4 regions of the Peribacillus sp. ACCC06369 genome follow, and region 1 is predicted to be linked to each of the others. Evidence: riboswitches for the same ligand, from Rfam matches in the RefSeq annotation. Region 1 holds a riboswitch; each other region holds the start of a gene.

Region 1 (4,848 bases):
CCTTTAATGCAGATAGTGCAAACATTCAAGGGATTTCTCAGCTATCGATGGGCAGTTTAGCGATGTTTTACAATACACAAGAATCGGAAGAAGGAAAAAATGCCTTCCTGGAAAAGAGGCCTGTAGATTTTAAAAAATTCAGAGGTTGATGAGGGGGATGGAAACTGGTGAAATTGGAGACGATTTTGACTCAGGAATATGTGGGGAAATATCAAGGCGTTTGGCCAAACCGAACGATCTTGGATTATTTGAATGATGCTATAGTGAAGCATCCAGATAAGATAGCGATTATCGATAAAAAAAGTAGTTTTACTTACAAGCAGCTTGGTAAGTTGGTCGATCGAATCGCTTTGGGTCTCTTGCATATAGGATTGGGTAAAGGGGATGTTGTCTCTGTTCAACTGCCTAACTGGAATGAATTTATAATCTTACACTATGCTGTTACAAGAATCGGTGCCATTAGCAATCCCTTGATACCGATTTATCGAGATAGGGAAATTGGCTATATGGTTGGGATGGCAGAATCAAAAATGATTGTTGTACCAGATTATTTCCGTGGGTTTTATTACCCTGACATGATTGAGAGACTAAGCCATCAATGGCCATCAATGAAACATATATATGTGATTGGGGACAAGGCGCCGAAGGGGATGAAACTGTTCTCCTCACTATTTGAGGAACCTTGGGAAGACCGGATGGATTCATCCATTTTGGATGAAATCACACATGACCCCAATGATGTGACTGAAATTATCTTTACCTCGGGAACCACTGGAAGTCCAAAAGGAGTAATGCATACACATAATACTCTTTGTATATCAACGGATTATTGGATTGACCACTTACATTTAACCTCCGATGACGTTCTTTTCATGGCGTCAACGTTCGCTCATCAAACAGGTTTTGGTTATGGAGTTAGGCTCCCTACTCATATTGGAGGTACGGGAGTCTATCAAGACATTTGGAATCCGAGAGAGTTTATTGAATGGGTTGAGAAGGAAAAGATAACGTTTACGGCGGGAGCTACTCCTTTTCTGCAAGATACGATTCAAATGGAAGGGATAGAAAGTTATGACCTCAATTCGCTACGAGTCTTCGTAGCTCTAGGTGCCCCGATTCCCAGGCATTTAGTAAAGGAAGCCGTGGAAAAAGTACCGTTCAAGATATTGTCAGGATGGGGACAAACGGAAGATGGCTTGGTAACCTTGACGAGACTTGAGGATCTAGAAGAAAAACTGACGAATACCGACGGAATTCCCTTTCCGGGGATGGAGCTAAAAGTAGTGGATCTTGAAGGGGAGCTCTGTGCTCCGAATATAGAAGGTTCTTTATTAGTAAGGGGTCCGGCTCTTTTTGTCGGCTATTTTAAACGGATCGATGATACTTTAGCTGAGTATAGTGACGGATGGTTCATTACCGGTGATCGAGCATTTATTGATGAAGATGGATATATCCGGATTTCTGGAAGAAACAAAGACATAATCATACGTGGCGGCGAAAATATTCCAGTTGCTTATGTAGAAAATGTATTGTATGAACACCCGGATATTTCTAGCGCTCAGGTTATCGCTGTTCCAGATTCTCGTCTTCAGGAAAAAGCATGTGCATGTATCAGCATGAAAATGGGAAAGAGCCCGATTACGATGGATTCCATGCAGGAATTTCTCTCGGAAAAGGGTTTGGCCAAACAATATTGGCCTGAATTTCTTGAAATAATGGATGACTTTCCTCGTACGGCAAGCGGGAAAATCCAGAAATTCCGGCTCCGGGAAATGATAAATGAAAAGATAATAGACAATATATAAGCAGCTCAAATAAATCCATATTGACTAAATGGTGAAAGTGGAGGGAATATGATGAATAAAAGAATGGCATTTATCACAGGTGCCGGGAGCGGAATTGGCAGAGAGATTGCAAAAAAATTGGCTTCTCGCAATTTTAACATCATCGTGGCTGATATAAATCTTAAAAATGCAGAGGAAACGGTTTCTATAATCGAAAAGTCGGGTTTTGAAGCCAGAGCGGTCCATTGTGATGTAACGAAATTAGAAAGTGTTAAAAAAGCCGTTGAAGAATCAGTGAACCATTATCAAAGAATAGATATATTGGTTAATAATGCAGGCTGGGATAAGGTGGAACCTTTTTTAAAAAGTGATCCAAGCACTTGGAAAAGGATTATCGATATTAATTTACTTGGGCAGATCCATACTTGCAAGGAAATTTTACCTCTTATGATTGAAAATGGTTACGGCAAGGTAGTAAATATTGCATCAGATGCAGCTAGGGTCGGATCAAGTGGAGAGGCAGTTTATTCGGCTGCTAAGGGAGGGGTGATTGCCTTCACAAAAACGATAGCAAGAGAAATGGCACGTCACAAACTCAACATCAATTGTGTTGCACCAGGCCCTGCTGATACTCCTTTATTTCAAGAAATAGGCTCTTATAATGTTGGTATAGCAAGCGCCTTGGAAAAAGCTATTCCATTCCGTCGGCTAGCTCAACCCGAGGACATTGCCAGTGCTGTTGCCTATTTCGTTTCGGAAGATGCAGGGTATATTACGGGGCAAACTCTTTCCGTAAATGGTGGATTAACAATGGTTTAATTGATCGTGGTTAGGTGAGTATGCAAGATTGAAAGGCTAGTAATCCTAAAGCAATATAGCTTGAAAACTTTTTCTAATCGTTTGACAATTGGATTTATCGTGTTAATATAAAGGCAAATGAATTATATATACAATTTGTACCACTAGGGGTGCTTTATAGGTGAAATTTGGTTTTACCTGAGAAGCTGAGATTAAAGTATGACTTTAAGACCCTTAGAACCTGATCTGGTTTATACCAGCGTAGGGAAGTGGGGTCTGGGACAATACGTTTCTGTATTATTTCAAGTACAACCACTTTCTTTACGTTAAAGAAAGTGGTTTTTTATTTGCAAAAAAAGAGGTGATTTAAGGTTTTTATCCCGTATCATTCATTGAAAAATAGAATTTGGAGGTAATGGACATGAAGTTTTCAGAGGAAATCCGCCAGGAAGTTGATCATATTTGGGAAGCTAGTTTTAATCACCCGTTTGTTGCAGGAATTGGAGATGGCACATTGCCATTAGAGTGTTTTCGTTTTTATGTCATGCAAGATGCCTATTATTTATCTCATTTTGCTAGAGTTCAAGCTTTAGGAGCAGTAAAGGCAACAGACTTACATACAACAAGCAGGCTTGCCGGCCACGCACAAGGAACATATGAAGCGGAGTTGAAGCTTCATGAAAATTTTTCTGAGAGATTAGGCATCACAAAAGAAGAAAGGGAAAATTTCAAACCCGCCCCGACTGCTTATGCTTATACTTCCCATATGTATCGTGCGGCTTATTCTGGACATTTAGGGGATGTTATTGCAGCTATCTTGCCATGTTACTGGCTGTATTATGAAATTGGCGAAAAGCTGCAAGGGTGTGAACCGGAAGAGCCGATTTATCAAGAATGGATAGCGGCTTACGGAGGAGAGTGGTTCCGCTCTTTGGTGGAAGAACAAATTGCGAGGCTTGATGAGATTGCTGAAAAAGTAACAGATGAAGATAAGGAAAGAATGAAGGAACATTTTATCCTTAGCAGCCAATATGAATACTCATTTTGGGAAATGGCTTATCGCTTAGAGACATGGCCTGTTCATAAGGAAATACTGGAAGTATAAAGGAGAATGAAACATGAAAAAAGGATTGAAATTAACGGATATATTAGTCACTATCGTGATTGCCGTAGCATTTGGAATCGTTTATATCCTTTGGGGTTCGATATATTATTCCGTTAAACCATTAGGATTACATCTAGATCAACTTATTTATGGAATGTGGTTTATTGCTGGCCCCGTTGCCTTTTTGATTTTACGGAAACCGGGTGTAGCACTTCTGGCAGAGATAGCTGCAGCTTCCGGTGAATTCTTTCTGGGTTCACCATGGGGGCTGACCGTACTCTTATATGGGGTGGTCCAAGGTTTGTTCGCTGAACTGCTGTTCATGGCGTTCAGATATAAAAAATTCAATATGTCGGTGGCCGTTTTAGCTGCGGTGGCTTCCTGCCTGGGATCAGTCATCATGGATTTTGCATACGGGGAAATAGGTGCGCTCTCCCTTTGGAATCTATCGTTATTCATGATTGCGAGGTTCTTGGGTTCCATATTCTTTGCAGGTGTAACAGCTTATTATCTAGTTAAAGTCCTGGAAGCAACAGGAGTAACTAATCTTGTTCGTCCAGTTTCAAGTAAAGATTATGCAGAACTGGACCAAAAGTAGAGGTTGATGGCCATGGAACGAATCGTTCATGTTGAGAAGTTAAGAATGAAATTTCCAGGTGATGAGTCATTGATTTTCAAGGACTTATCCGTCTCATTTGATAAAGGTGAAAAAGTTCTATTGTTGGGACCATCAGGATGTGGTAAGTCGACTCTTTTGCAAGTATTAAGCGGATTGATTCCGAATTCCATAGAAGTTCCGATGAAGGCGGAAGAATTGAAGTGTCCTTCTTCATGGGGATATGTTTTTCAAGACCCTGATAGTCAGTTTTGCATGCCGTTTGCTGATGAGGAAATTGCCTTCGTCCTTGAGAATCTTTCCGTCCCTAAAAAAGAAATGAAAGAGAAGATCCAAAAACATATCCGTGAGGTAGGATTGAATCTAGACGATATCCATACAAGTATTGATACATTATCAGGCGGGATGAAACAGCGTCTGGCCATTGCTTCAGTATTGGTCCTTGAACCGGAAGTGATATTTTTAGATGAACCAACCGCCATGCTCGATCCGGAAGGAACAAAAGAAATCTGGGACTTGTTGAAGGGAGTCGGACGAGACAAGAC
Region 2 (4,848 bases), 1.5 Mb from region 1:
CAAAGCATCCAGATTTATGATGAAGTCCTGACTACCATACCATTCGATGAGTTAATAGAAAATGAAAATTGGAAAGAGACAGTGGAGGAATCCATCACTGTGGATAAGCTAAAGGAACAATTGGGAAAATCCCTCAATGATTATCAATTCAGTGATTTAAGCGGGAAATATAAATTCAGGAAGAGATGTACGATAACAGAACTTCAATTCATAGGGTAACGACATATGGAGAAGGCAAAATGCTTTCTCTTTTTTTTGATAATTTCAGATAGAGTCTGGCCATGAAATTTTTCCCTTTAATAATTGCTACTACTTCTGTAACATCTTCCATGATCTCGTTAGGGAAAGTCGTTTCTTGTATTTTTACGTTTGTTGGTTAAAGTGAAGAAAGGGTATTAAAAAAGCATAGGGATAAACGCTTGGTTATAGCATGTGACGGGACCACTTCTGCAGGACCATTTTCAGCAGTGACCCAATCTGTAAGATTGTTAAAAACACATACTCGCAAGTGCAATTCAGTAAGGTTTTTAATGGTTTTCATATACCTGTTTTTGTATAATTTTACATAACTATTGAAAAGCCAAAAAGAAACTTATATTTAAAAAGATAAAAAGGAGAATATATGAAAATTGGTTTGGTACGGCATTTTAAGGTGGCACATGAATTTCCTACTGGGAAATCTGTGACGGCGGATGATATGAAGCAATGGTTTGAGGACTATGATGCAGCGGATATTATTTATGGAACGACTTTATTTGGCATGGAGGAATGGCAGGAATGTTATTGCAGTGATATGTCGAGAGCTGTCAAGACAGCGGAACATATCTATCCAGGTAAGGTTCATCGAATGGAGGAGCTGCGGGAAATACCTTCTCCCCCTCTTAAAGGAAAAGTGAAGCTGCCGTTCATCCTATGGGCCATCTGGATTCGATGCTGCTCGATGTTCAACAGGCAGACAAGGGCGGAAATTAAGATCGCTGAACAAAGGATCAATAAGGTATTGGATGAAATCTTTACAAAGGGGGATAGGGATGTTCTGATCGTGAGTCATGCCGCCCTCATGATATATATGAGAAAAGAGCTGATCCGACGGGGGTTCACCGGTCCAAAATTCAAGATTGCAAGTAATGGAAAGCTGTATGTATTCGAAAGATGATAAGTGAAGAAATATAGGGTTTTCCATCAGAGAAGGTAAGTCTGATGTCCATCGTACATTTTGCTGATTTTAAGAAAGATGCAGGGATTTTCTGAATAATTATTCTTTTTCCATTGGTTGTGGTTTATTATTGTAATAGTGTAATTTTTACGATTTCAATAATAGGGAAAGAGGGTGGACATTTTGGTGAAGGCAGTTTTTTTTGATTTAGATGATACATTACTATGGGATCAGAAAAGTGTAAAAGAGGCTTTTGTGGCTACATGCGAAGTGGCTAAGGAGAAGTATGATTTGAATGTCGACGAGTTTGAAGAAGCTGTGCGGAAGGAAGCGCGTGAGCTTTATTCTTCTTACGATACATATGCATTTACTCAAATGATCGGTATCAACCCATTTGAGGGGCTATGGGGAAATTTTCAGGATGATCATGATGAATTCCGGAAGATGGCCGGGATTGCACCGGCTTATCGGAAAGAAGCGTGGACGAGAGGCTTGAAGGCATTAGGGATCGATGACCCGGAATTTGGGCTTGAACTGGCAGAACGTTTCCCTGCCGAGAGACGCAAAAAGCCATTTATCTATGAAGAATCATTCCGTGTGTTAGATGAATTAAAAGGGAAGTACAAATTGCTATTGCTTACGAACGGGTCTCCTGAACTGCAAAACACCAAACTTGAAATTACGCCTGAACTAGTTCCTTATTTCGACCAAATCGTCATTTCTGGTGCGTTTGGAAGAGGTAAACCGGATGCCTCCATTTTTGAGCATGCTTTGGAAATCATGGAGCTTGATAAGGATGAAGTATTGATGGTCGGCGATAATTTAATGACGGATATCCTTGGAGCGTCCCGGGTAGGCATAAAGTCGGTTTGGATAAATCGCCATGATAAGGAACGGAATGAAGTGCTTCCAACCTATGAAATCAAGCATTTAGAGGAGCTTTTCCCAATCCTTGAGAGCCTGTAATATTACTCTTCAAGTAACGAATTTTGGAGAGGTTGAAATAAAATATTAGGTCTTTCAAATTATTTACAGAGTGAAAAGGGTGATATATAGTTACCCTGTAATCAATTAAATTATTTAGACTAGGGGTGTCCAATAAAAGTTGGGCTGAGAGAGAAGCGCTTAAGCTTCTTAACCCTCAGGACCTGATCTGGTTCATACCAGCGTGGGGAAGTTAGAATCTACTAAACAATGACCATTTCAATTGGTCATTTCTGTAGCCATACTAACGTTAGCCGGGTCTTAAATATGAGACCTGGCTTTTTCGTGCGAAATGGATTGGATTTTGTCCTTTTTAAATGAACTTAAAAAGGAGAAATGAAATCATGAGTAATTCAGTAAATGACATGAACGTTTCAATTATGTCCAGTTTTGCTGGGAGTAAAAAGGTGTATGTTGAGGGATCTAGACCTGATATTAAAGTACCTATGCGTGAAATTAAGCTAAGTCCGACTACAGGGGCATTCGGCGAAGAGGAGAATCCGCCTTTACGAGTTTATGACACAAGCGGTTTCTATACGGATTCAGAATATCCCATTGATATTCATAAAGGTCTTGCCCCGATTAGACGCAACTGGGTCCTGGAACGGGAAGACGTTGAAGAGTATGAAGGACGTGAAATAAAACCAGAAGATAATGGGTATAGAAAAGTGGATTCACAATCCAAAGTAGAAATTTTTCCGGGATTGAAAAGAAAACCATTGCGAGCGATGGAAGGGCAAAACGTAACCCAGCTCCATTATGCCCGTAAAGGTATCATTACCCCAGAAATGGAATTCATTTCGATCAGGGAAAATGTTGCCCCTGAGTTTGTAAGAGAAGAGGTAGCTAGCGGACGGGCGATCATTCCGGCAAATATTAACCACCCTGAAAGTGAGCCTATGATCATCGGACGAAAATTTCATGTGAAAATAAATGCGAATATCGGAAACTCAGCTGTTAGTTCATCGATCGAAGATGAAGTGGAGAAAATGACTTGGGCTACACGATGGGGAGCCGACAATATAATGGATCTTTCCACCGGAAAGAATATTCACACCACCCGGGAATGGATTATCAGGAATTCGCCTGTGCCAGTTGGAACTGTTCCGATATATCAAGCATTGGAAAAAGTGAATGGAGTCGCGGAAGATTTAAATTGGGAAGTTTTTAGGGATACATTAATCGAGCAGGCCGAGCAAGGTGTCGATTACTTCACTATACACGCTGGTGTGCTTTTGCGATATATCCCTTTAACAGCGAAGCGAGTTACGGGAATTGTTTCCCGAGGGGGCTCCATCATGGCACAATGGTGCTTGGCCCACCACCAAGAAAGCTTTCTCTATACTCACTTTGAAGAGATTTGTGAAATCATGAAGGCATATGATGTCTCTTTCTCATTAGGCGACGGCCTCCGTCCTGGATCCATTGCAGATGCAAACGATGAGGCTCAATTTGCTGAATTGGAAACATTGGGGGAACTGACGAAGATTGCATGGAAGCACGATGTTCAAGTCATGGTTGAGGGACCCGGTCACGTACCTATGCATTTAATTAAAGAAAATATGGATAAGCAGCTGGAAGTGTGTCAAGAAGCACCATTCTATACCCTAGGACCATTAACAACGGATATAGCACCTGGGTACGATCATATTACTTCTGCAATTGGTGCTGCCATGATTGGATGGTTTGGAACTGCCATGCTTTGTTATGTGACACCGAAAGAGCATCTGGGACTTCCGAATAAAGAGGATGTTCGAGTAGGGGTCATTACCTATAAAATTGCAGCCCACGCAGCTGACCTTGCAAAAGGCCATCCGCATGCACAAAAACGGGATGATGCCCTTTCTAAGGCTAGATTCGAATTTCGTTGGAGAGATCAGTTCAATCTTTCTCTCGACCCTGAAAGGGCGGTTGAATATCACGATGAAACTCTACCAGCTGAAGGTGCCAAAACAGCCCATTTCTGTTCAATGTGCGGACCTAAATTCTGTAGTATGAGAATCTCACAGGACATCCGTGATTTGGCAAAAGAAAAGGGTCTGGGCTTTGAGTCGGTAATCGATGAAGGGCTTAAAGAAAAAGCCAATGAATTTAGGAAAACGGACGGAAAAATCTATCAATGATTCGGACGAGAGGGAGAATTCGATGAATCGGGTAATCCAGATAAAAGTTGAAATGAAACAGTTGGAAACTCAATTGGAACAGCTGAAAAGAGAGCTGAACATTTTTCGGGAGAATTGTAATCATGAATTTATAAAAAATGATTATAGTCAAGAATGCACAAAGTGCCACTTAATCGAAAGTCTGCAATGGTAGTGATTCATTAATCTTCCTTTCATACGGAAATCAATCCCTTAATCATGTTGGAGATTCAGCCAACATGATTAAGGGGATATTTCATCCATGTTTTACGAACTTGTTTTATTAATATGAAGAGGAGGAGGGACCAGCCATCCTTTTTCCTTATTTAATCTTAGGAAATCAGCACTCAATGCCGCTTTTTTTGTGTGGAATTGTGCAAACATTTCCGCAATATCTTCGTGGATGCATTGACCATGATCTGGCTGCAAGCAACTAATCCTGCACTAATATCAATGGATACTGAAGCGGAGATTTCAGGATCTTGAAGTCTTGCCCCCACGGGAATATCCTCTAAATTAGCTATAGGCCTTTCAGGTGGTGATGGAGGCAGTCCTACGTTATTTTCT
Region 3 (4,848 bases), 1.2 Mb from region 1:
CTTACCTCTTAATGGATCGGTTTCCTTCTCCCCCATAAGAAGTGTCACCGAATCTTTTTTTGCGGCTGCTTCTTCATCTTTCGTCAAATAACCATGTTCCGCCATTCTGGAAAGAACCAAATCACGCCGCTTCAATGCTCCGTCCAAATTCTTATATGGATCAAGTTTGGATGGTAGATTAATGACACCCGCCAGCAAAGCTCCCTCGGCAACGGTCAATTCAGAGACCTCTTTGGAAAAATAAATATTTGCAGCTTTTTTGATTCCCCATGCCCCATGGCCAAAATAAACTTGATTCAAATACATTTCCAGAATTTCATCTTTCGTATATTGATTTTCAACTTCCTGGGCTAGAAAAAACTCTCCTATCTTCCTCTTCAATGTTCGATCCGATTCCAGCATCGTGATTTTCACAAGCTGCTGGGTGAGCGTGCTCCCGCCTTCAACAACACTTCCAGCCTTCGCATTTTTAACCAAGGCTCGCAAGATCCCTTGATAATCTATACCGTGATGTTTATAAAAACGGTGATCCTCAATGGAAACCACCGCTTGTTTCATATGTTCCGGTATTTCATCTATCGCAACACCTTCGGATTTATTTGCCGTGATCGTACTGGCAAGATTCCCATCCAGATCATAGATTCCTGTCGGTTGCTGAAGATTATTTTCAAGATGGCTTATATCTGCACCCTGCCTGAAATACAAGAGTGAACCGGCGCCTAAAACCACAATCGCCAATATTATAATTAGAACTAATTTCACTAACCCTCTCATTTGTACCCCCATTTTCCCATCTGCGACATGTTTCATTAAAAATATTTTACCCTTTTTATTAAAGAAAACTCGTAGATTGACTAAAAGGCCACAGCTCAGTCGCCTTTTCTTTTAGCACTATACTCGCGTACCGGTTTCCTTGCTGAATGATATTCCTTCCGAATGAAAAATAAAGCACGCCAACTAATTGAAGGACCAGGATTTCATCCTACCATTTTAACAATGCCCGTATCTATCCTTTCCCCGTAATTGGCGATCTATATACCAATTAAAGGCGTGAAACATTTAAAAGTGGGTATAACACTTTAAAGACTTATAAATGGGAGAGATGAAATTATGAAAGACATAAAAAATATTGTCGTCGCTTTTGATGGAAATGAAGAGAGTACACGGGCCGTGGAATATGGAGCAACAATCAAACAGGCCTTTCCTGAAGCTGAGCTGACCGTAGTCCATGTCCTAAGTGATAAGGTTGAACAGAGTATCATGGGAAACGTCACAGCTCCTGGATTTGTACCCGCTGCAGGATTTTATGTCGATCCCGTCCAGACACATCCCGTCGTTGAAGTTGAACAGCGAGAACAAAAGGTAATTGACACCCCTTCCCCCGTCGAGAATAGTGTTCGGAACGCAGAAAGTAATACGTTGAGATTGCTAAGTGAATGTCAAGTCAAGGGGAAATTCGAGATATTGGAAGGACATGCGCCAGATAGCATATGTGAATATGCAGAAAGAACTGCGGCCGACCTCATCGTCGTCGGCAATAGCTCTAAAAGCGGTTTGGAAAAATTCTTTCTTGGAAGTACAAGTAGTTCAATTGCGAAAAACGCACCCTGTTCGGTATTCATTGCAAAATGAGATTGAGCCGGTTCGCCCTGTACGTATCGTTTGATCATTCCGAAAAAAGCCGGATTCTTGTAGAATCCGGCTTTTTTGTTAATAGGCTTTTTTCAGTAATACATTTGAAGCTGCCGAATATAACATCATCACCACAATGGCCGATAAAATAAAACTGATCAGCATATAAGTCCCATTATAAATGAATGAATAAACCGCTACTGGCTGTCCTTTTGGTGCTGCAGATCCAAAAAACACGATTCCAGAAGTGAAATGACATAGAAACCTCAGGAAACTTCCCAAAAACATGCCGCCAATCCCGTATAATTTCGCTTTGGAACGCTTTTCCTCTTTATAGCTGTTTACAAACTTGTTCATGAATACACCGGATATCCCGACAACCATAAAGGCAAGATAATAATCAATGAAGCCTTGGATCGGTGTTCCGATCCATGCTGTACCACTGACAATCTGCAATAGTCCAAGTAACAATCCGGCTAACATCCCACCTTTTATGCCCCAACGATATGCCATCAGAAAAATAGGTACCATGGCTATTGAAATCGAACCCCCTTGAGGCCAGATTCTTGAAAAAATGAATCCAGAGACCATATCCAGTAATAAAGCCAATGATGCAAAAATGGCGACCTCTGTCATGAATAACGTTTTATTTTTCATCAAGCCACTCCTTTCTCCAAAAGCGAAAAAATGTCCATGAGTTCCCCCTGCCAATTTTGCGCAAAAAAAAGCAACACCGGGGCGGTAATGGATGCCCAGTATTGCTTGTATCCAAAACCACATCCCTACGCTAGTGCTAACTATCAGGTTCATAGGGTCTGAACTCAACCGTTCACTCTCAGCCTTTTTGGCTCCCCTTGTGGAAGTATTTATTTTTCGATCCTCGGTTAGAATATACTACTAGTTTCTTTAATTGACAACTAAAGAAACAGTATATGTCAACAACTTGTCATTCCCATTTTATGGCGATATTCTTTCTTATAACCAACTTCTTTACATACCTTCAATACACCTGCAATTAAACAAGTTAGATGGCTAAATACGACAATTTTTCTATAGACTCACTAAGGTTTGTTTTGTTATCTTTATTAAACCTAATTTACATAGGGGAGGGAATGGACATGGATAAACATTCGATTTCAGCTGAAAAAGGCGCCTACATAAGCATTGCCGCTTACATATTCTTGTCTGCCCTTAAATTGTCATTTGGTTATTTCGGTGATTCTAAAGGACTTTGGGCAGATGGTTTAAATAATACGACCGATATCATCGCTTCCATAGCCGTATTGATTGGTTTGAAAATTTCGAAGAGACCTCCAGATGATAATCATTCATATGGACATTTACGGGCGGAAACCGTAGCCTCGTTGGTAGCTGCCTTCATTATGATCACCGTAGGCCTGCAGGTTGTATTCAGTGCTGTAGAATCCTTCTTCCAGCAAGATTCAACAACCGTTCCCAATATGCTTACCGGTTATGTCGCCCTATTCTCTGCAATCTTCATGTACGGAATCTACCGTTATAACTTAGCATTAAGTAAAAAGATCAACAGCTCTTCCATCTACGCCGTTGCACAGGATAATCGTTCCGATGCCCTTGTCAGTGTTGGTGCTTTCATTGGAATCATCGGTACTAAGATGGGAATCCCTTGGCTTGATGCAATAGCTGCAGCAGTCGTGGGGGTCATCATATGCAAAACGGCCTGGGATATCTTTCGGGATGCCTCCATCTCTTTAACCGATGGTTTCGACGAGCAGCTCCTGCAAAAGATCGGTCAAACCATTATATTGACAGAAGGTGTAAAAGACATGAGTGAAATTAAGGCCCGTATGCACGGAAGTGAAATCCTGCTCGAAACTACCGTTCATGTTAACCCTCTTTTGACCGTCATCCAAGGTCACGATATTACGGTTAAAATCGAAGAGAATCTTTTGAAGGAATATAATATCCAGCATGTGATCGTTCATATCGAACCATATGCATTTCATAAAAAAAGGTAACCGTCATTAACTTTACGGATACCTTTTTTTATTATTAATTCATGTAATCACTGTAATAAAACTGTGTCAAAAAAAGGTATTTATCGATTGATTGACGAATATTTATCCAATTGACACATGTTAAAAGAACTCTAATCTGTTATCATAAAAGCGAGATGTAATTATTTTAATATTTTGTAATTTTTTTCTAATACATTAATTTCTGGGTCAAAAGTAAATTCATTTTCCTACAGTATGGAGGGCAAAATGGTATCTAATCGAGAAATGACCATTCACTTTTTATCTTCTCAAAAAAGCAGTATCATATCCAAATGGAAAGATGAGTTGCTGCATTTACCGGACGGATATATGGGATATTTTAAAGGAGAAGTGGAAAATATCTTTAATCTGCTAATGGATCAGCTTGGAAAACCGGATACTGACATAGACGATGTACTGAAGGTCGTAGGGGGAAAAATTGCGTCTGATCGAGTTAATAAGCAATTGGATATGGAAAATTTCTTTTCCACTGCAACCATCGGCAGATCCATCATCATTGAGCACGTTTTGAATTCAGAAGCACCCAAAGAAGAAATATCCGATCGAATCAAGCATGTAAACGTTTACTTCGATAAACTCATTCATTTTGCATTATCCCATTATACCGAATTGAAAACGATGGAACTTGAAGAACGCTATCAATTCATAAGCCCAAACCATAAAGACCGTTTAACACTCCTTGGCCAAATGACCTCGAGCTTTGTCCATGAATTCCGAAATCCACTGACATCCATAATGGGATTCATACAATTGTTACAGGCAGAACAACCGGAAATAAAATACCTTGATATCATTTCAAAGGAATTGGATCAGCTCAATTATCGGATTACACAATTTCTTAATATTTCCAAAAAGGAAACTTCAACATCACCACCAGATCTATTTTCCATTGCTAAGCTAGTTAACGAGGTCATTGAATTTTTATATCCAAGCATTTTGGAAGTAAATGCTTCCATTACATGTAATATCGCCGATGATGCCGTAATTTCCGGTTCTGAAGAAGAATTCCGTCAGGTATTACTTAATATTATTTTAAATGCTCTTGATGTGGTTGCAGGGATGCCTTCCCCATCCATATACATTTCAGGCTCTGAGTCACCACCCGGCATTCTTACCTTAAATATTTCCAACAATGGGCCGAAGATACCTGACGAGGTCCTGCCGAACATTTTTGAACCAT
Region 4 (4,848 bases), 910 kb from region 1:
ACCGGCAATCTCCATTGCTTCCAAGGCTTTATCATCAATCGTACCGAAATTAAGGACCAATGCATCGGCTAATTTGACCATATCCGCCACTTCTCTTGGGCTCGATGTCATAACAGGCGAACCACCGATGGCAAGGGTGGCATTTGCACAGTCGTTAACCGTAACAAAGTTGGTGATTTGGTGAACGAGTGGTTTTCTTTCTCTTACCTTCACGAATAAATCGGCTGCAGAAACCTTCATATTAATTCACTCCGTTCTTTTTTTGAAAATGAATGAAAATGATGGACAGGTCCATGACCCTTACCGATTGAAAAGCTATTACGAATGGCTTCAGAAATATAGGTCTTGGCCTGTTCGATCGACTCCAGCAATGTCAGTCCATTTGCCAGGTTGGATGTAATGGCGGATGACAGGGTACAGCCTGTACCATGTGTGTTTTTTGTATGAATGCGTTCTCCCTTTATCCAGTGGAAGTCAGTCCCATCATAAAAGAGATCATTTGGATTTCCCGCTGCATGGCCCCCTTTAAGTAAAACGGCTTTAGGGCCCAGTTCTTGTATGGATATGCATGCCCTGTAAAAATCTTGTTTCGTTCGAATCGACAAGCCAGTAAGAACTTCCGCTTCTGGTACATTTGGGGTTGCAAGTGTTGCAAGCGGAAGCAATTCCGTTTTTAAGGCAGAGACGGCTTTTTCGTCCAGCAAATGGTGGCCGCTTTTGGAAATCATGACAGGATCAAGGATAACGATGTCAGGTAAGAATGTTTTAAGGGACGCAGCAACTGTTTCCACTATTTCTTTAGATCCAAGCATACCTATTTTTACTGCATTGACACGAATATCTTCAAAGATGGCTGCAATTTGATCAGAAATGATAGCTGTATCGATGGCCTGAATTGAACGCACTTCCATTGTATTTTGTGCGGTTACGGCTGTGATTGCTGACATTCCAAAGACCCCATGTGCAGAAAATGTTTTTAAATCCGCTTGTATTCCAGCACCGCCCCCTGAATCAGAGCCTGCGATGGTTAATGCTGTTTTCATAAAAAAACCCCTTCATATAATTATTTTTTAGAAGTATTTTAAGTAATATGAAAGCTAAAATCGCACCTGCGAATGAACTAAGCATAAAAGCTGGTAAAAAACCAAAAAGAGCAGCTTTTTCTCCCAATAGGAGGATTGCAAGTGGATAACAGGCTAGGGAACCGAAAATGCCGGTCCCGATCACTTCCCCTAAACAAGCGAATTTTAAGCTTTGTGTTTTTCGATATACGACGGCAGCCAAAAGTGCACCGATCATGCTGCCAGGAAAGGCGAAAATTGAACCGGTACCAGACATGTTTCTAATGATGGAAACTAAAAAAGCTTGTGTTACCGCATAAGCAGGTCCCAATAATACGGCTGTCAGGACATTTGCCAGATGTTGAATAGGAAAGACTTTCGCAAATCCGGCAGGGATGAAAATAAATGAACTGGTTAAAGTCGTTATAGCCGTAATCATGGCGGTCAATGTCAATTTCTTGATTGGATTCATCATCATATCAACGACCTACAGTGGCCAATCCTGCTCATTTTGAACCATATCCCAGAATAAATATTCATATCGGGAAGTCACCAAAAAGTGCTTTTCTAATCTAAGAAGTTCCTTTTCGGGCATGCCTTCTGTTAATTCTTCCAACAAAGCAATCAGCCACTTGTGTGCTTCACCGAATTCAGGAGATGAATATGACCTTATCCAATCAGAGTAGCGATTGTTTTCCAATGCATCACCATTTTGTTCTTTCAATAGCAAACCAATCTCATAATAATCCCAAGCACATGGCAGGAGACAGGCTATCAGGTCTGCCAAAGTGCCATGCTGAGCTGCATTTAGCATGTAACCCGTATAGGCTAGAGTGGTTGGTGTGGGTTCTGTATCTTCCAATTCCTTGGAGCTGATTCCGAATTCCGCAGCATAATGCCGATGGATATCCATTTCAACTTGAAGGGTTTCATTTAAAATACTCGCAAACTTTGCCATGGTTTCGATATTATGAGCTTTGATGACACCTAAAGCAAAGAGCTTGGAATAATCCATGAGATAGATATAGTCCTGCTTCAGGTAATAGGCAAATTTCTTTTCAGGAAGTGTGCCGTTTCCAATTGCCTGGACAAAGGGATGTGAATGGTTCCTTTTCCAAATCTCTTTTGCCCGTCCATGAAGTCTATCACTGAATGTTTCTAATTTAGTATTCTCCATTGTTCATCCTCCTTAAAATGGATCCCCCTGTATACACCCAATAAAAAAAACCCGCTCCTGAATACGGAACGGGGTAGATGGATAAAGTCTGTAAATGGACGATATCATCCACTTCCCTCCGCCGGTATGAGCCGGTTCAGGTTCAAAGGGTCCGGAACTAATTCCATCTCAGTCTTAAAAAAGACTCCCCTAGTGGTGCGAATTGTATGTAATTACTGACATCATATCAGAAAGACAAGAAAATGCAACCCGTATTTGAAAGAGGTAATCCTTTATGCCACGGGAAAAAAGGGAGATCCAGGTAATTGACATTTGATGATTATTGAGATAAAATCATGTCTACATCAATTATATATTGAATTCTTATCCAGAGAGGTGGAGGGACTTGGCCCAAAGAAACCTCGGCAGCAGACCCATTTTGGGAACTGTGCTAAATCCAACAAGCATATGCTTGGAAGATAAGAAGAGCCGTACGGACACTGTCAGCCTCTTCTTGAATTAGAAGAGGCTTTTATTTTTGCGGAATAACGTTTAGTGACATAATAAAAAAGGTATATATAATTTGGTGAAAATCAAACCAGTTAATACAGTTTAGCTCAACTAGAAGCAGGCTCTATGATGACTAGGAAAGGAGCCATTTACATGGCGGAATTATTTAAGAGGATTGAACAGAGGAAGGCAAAGCTTATTGAAGAGTTATTGGCCAATGGAGTATACAAAACCTCTGATGAAAGGCACCTTTATGATGCCCCGTTAAAAGTACTTGAAGATGAATATAAGATTGTTATAAATAGACCTAATAACGAGTCTCCTTCGGAATGGATGACATAGTAAGCGATAGACTATATTTTGGGTTCTTGGGATAGGGATATGAAGTAAGCATTCGCAATGTATCACACTTGTGGATGCTTTTTTTATTTAAGTTTATATAGTGGATGTCACAAAATATACATAATTAGAGACTAAAATAGGCTTTTTGTCACATTTAACCTATGAAATAACACATTTAATTTCTGTAAAATGGTTGATTTTAACTACGAGTTTCATTATGATGAAAGTGTAAAAATATTGAAATATTGGGAGGTGTTTATATGATTTGCCGGAAGGTAACTATAGAAAAAGTAGAAGAAAAGAGAGAGGAAATGATCAAATTGGCAGCAATTTATGGTTTTACAAGTCTTCTAACTGTTCAAGCAAGTCAAGAATTGGATGCGCTGTTAAATGCGTTGACAAATAAAAGAGAATCTGAATATTTTTCCCTCCAGAAAGTATATAGGTATTTTTAAATTCACCATTTCGTCCTCTTTTAATCAGAGAAAAAAGCTACTACACAAGGCAATAGCTTTTAAATAAATATATTTAAATATCGACACGTTTACCAAGAATGATCAAATCCCGTTCAATGCCATCCAGCTCGGCAACTTGAGGTAAATGTGCCCATTTTTCAAACCCGAATTTGGAAAAGAGCTTCAGGCTTGGGGCATTGTGGGCAAAAATGAAACCTAATAGAGTCTTCACCCCTAATTTTGGGCTCACTTCAATTGCCTTTTGAATCGAAATTTGTCCGATTCCTTTTCCCCGGAAATAATCATCAATATAAATGCTGATTTCAGCCGTGGAATTATAGGCCGGCCTCCCATAGAACGATTGAAAGCTCATCCATCCAGCAGTTTCCCCTTCTATAGTAATGATAAATAGCGGTCGACTTTCTGAATCATGTTCCTCAAACCATTTAACCCTCGATTGTACGGATATAGGTTCCGTATCTGCCGTGACCATTCTTGAAGCAATTGTCGAATTATATATTTCAACGATCCTGGGTAAGTCCGATAGTTCTGCCTCTCTAAACTCTATGTGCTCTTCCATGATTTAAACTCCTATCTATTTTCTATCTCCAGAATAAAGGGTATCGCCGCTTTTTTATTAAGGGACGGTGAATGAAACCCAATCCATTGAAAGTTTTATACTATCATACACTCTTTGCTCTTTATCTGACAATTCATTTTATATGTTAGGACTACAGATTTTTGGGTATTTAAAAGATTAAATACTTCATAGTAAATAGACAAAAGGAGAAGCAAATGAAAAAAATAGCAGGTTTATTAATTATTGTACTAATAATTTGTTTCGCTGCATATAAGTTTCAAGCCTCGGAAGCGAAAGATGTACAAAGGGTGATGGCTTTTGGAGATTCGTTAACCTATGGAAAAGGGGATAAGGACGGGGAAGGATATGTAGACGGTCTGGAGGATGAATTGAATAATCCGGAATCGGAACAAAAAGTGAGTTTTTGGAATTACGGTATAAAAGGTCAGGAAACGGATGGGGTAATGAAGCAGCTTGACGATTACCGCATTAAAACGAAACTTGATAAAGCCGATACTTTCATCGTTTATATTGGAACGAATGACTTGATCAATAGTAACGGCGGGAACTTGGAGAAAATAAGTGACCGAAAAATCGATGATGGTAAACGGGAGTATATCAACCATCTGGATAAGATTATATCAACACTGATAAAGGCAAACGATAAAGCGGATATACTGGTAGTAGGGCTATATAACCCAATTAAAGACAATGAAAAACTTGAAAAACACATTCTAGATTATA

What was found. Region 1 has a riboswitch for thiamine pyrophosphate ahead of tenA (thiaminase II). Riboswitches for the same ligand answer to the same signal wherever they lie in the genome.
Region 2: linked by a shared signal. The riboswitch ahead of thiC (phosphomethylpyrimidine synthase ThiC) and the one ahead of tenA (thiaminase II) in region 1 are both predicted to bind thiamine pyrophosphate.
Region 3: linked by a shared signal. The riboswitch ahead of thiT (energy-coupled thiamine transporter ThiT) and the one ahead of tenA (thiaminase II) in region 1 are both predicted to bind thiamine pyrophosphate.
Region 4: linked by a shared signal. The riboswitch ahead of tenA (thiaminase II) and the one ahead of tenA (thiaminase II) in region 1 are both predicted to bind thiamine pyrophosphate.

The regions. Positions count from the first base shown of each region.
Region 1 is NZ_JAUCEN010000002.1:2,297,144-2,301,991, forward strand. Features, by position in the region: gene menB (1,4-dihydroxy-2-naphthoyl-CoA synthase) at 1-149, shown strand, start outside; gene QUF78_RS12080 (AMP-binding protein) at 168-1,805, shown strand; gene QUF78_RS12085 (SDR family NAD(P)-dependent oxidoreductase) at 1,857-2,603, shown strand; TPP riboswitch at 2,739-2,867, shown strand; gene tenA (thiaminase II) at 3,004-3,687, shown strand; gene QUF78_RS12095 (ECF transporter S component) at 3,701-4,285, shown strand; gene QUF78_RS12100 (ABC transporter ATP-binding protein) at 4,298-4,848, shown strand, end outside.
Region 2 is NZ_JAUCEN010000002.1:832,508-837,355, forward strand. Features, by position in the region: gene QUF78_RS04900 (hypothetical protein) at 1-219, shown strand, start outside; gene QUF78_RS04905 (histidine phosphatase family protein) at 623-1,156, shown strand; gene QUF78_RS04910 (HAD family hydrolase) at 1,340-2,122, shown strand; TPP riboswitch at 2,234-2,348, shown strand; gene thiC (phosphomethylpyrimidine synthase ThiC) at 2,482-4,263, shown strand; partial or broken gene QUF78_RS04920 (DUF3231 family protein) at 4,549-4,848, opposite strand, start outside.
Region 3 is NZ_JAUCEN010000002.1:1,104,481-1,109,328, reverse strand. Features, by position in the region: gene QUF78_RS06235 (transglycosylase domain-containing protein) at 1-810, opposite strand, end outside; gene QUF78_RS06230 (universal stress protein) at 1,111-1,632, shown strand; gene thiT (energy-coupled thiamine transporter ThiT) at 1,711-2,289, opposite strand; TPP riboswitch at 2,395-2,497, opposite strand; gene QUF78_RS06220 (cation diffusion facilitator family transporter) at 2,745-3,629, shown strand; gene QUF78_RS06215 (histidine kinase N-terminal domain-containing protein) at 3,876-4,848, shown strand, end outside.
Region 4 is NZ_JAUCEN010000002.1:1,390,509-1,395,356, forward strand. Features, by position in the region: gene thiM (hydroxyethylthiazole kinase) at 1-240, opposite strand, end outside; gene thiD (bifunctional hydroxymethylpyrimidine kinase/phosphomethylpyrimidine kinase) at 237-1,043, opposite strand; gene thiW (energy coupling factor transporter S component ThiW) at 1,012-1,533, opposite strand; gene tenA (thiaminase II) at 1,549-2,238, opposite strand; TPP riboswitch at 2,335-2,439, opposite strand; SAM riboswitch class I at 2,599-2,703, shown strand; gene QUF78_RS07660 (Fur-regulated basic protein FbpA) at 2,881-3,069, shown strand; gene QUF78_RS07665 (aspartyl-phosphate phosphatase Spo0E family protein) at 3,330-3,524, shown strand; gene QUF78_RS07670 (GNAT family N-acetyltransferase) at 3,598-4,104, opposite strand; gene QUF78_RS07675 (DUF459 domain-containing protein) at 4,320-4,848, shown strand, end outside.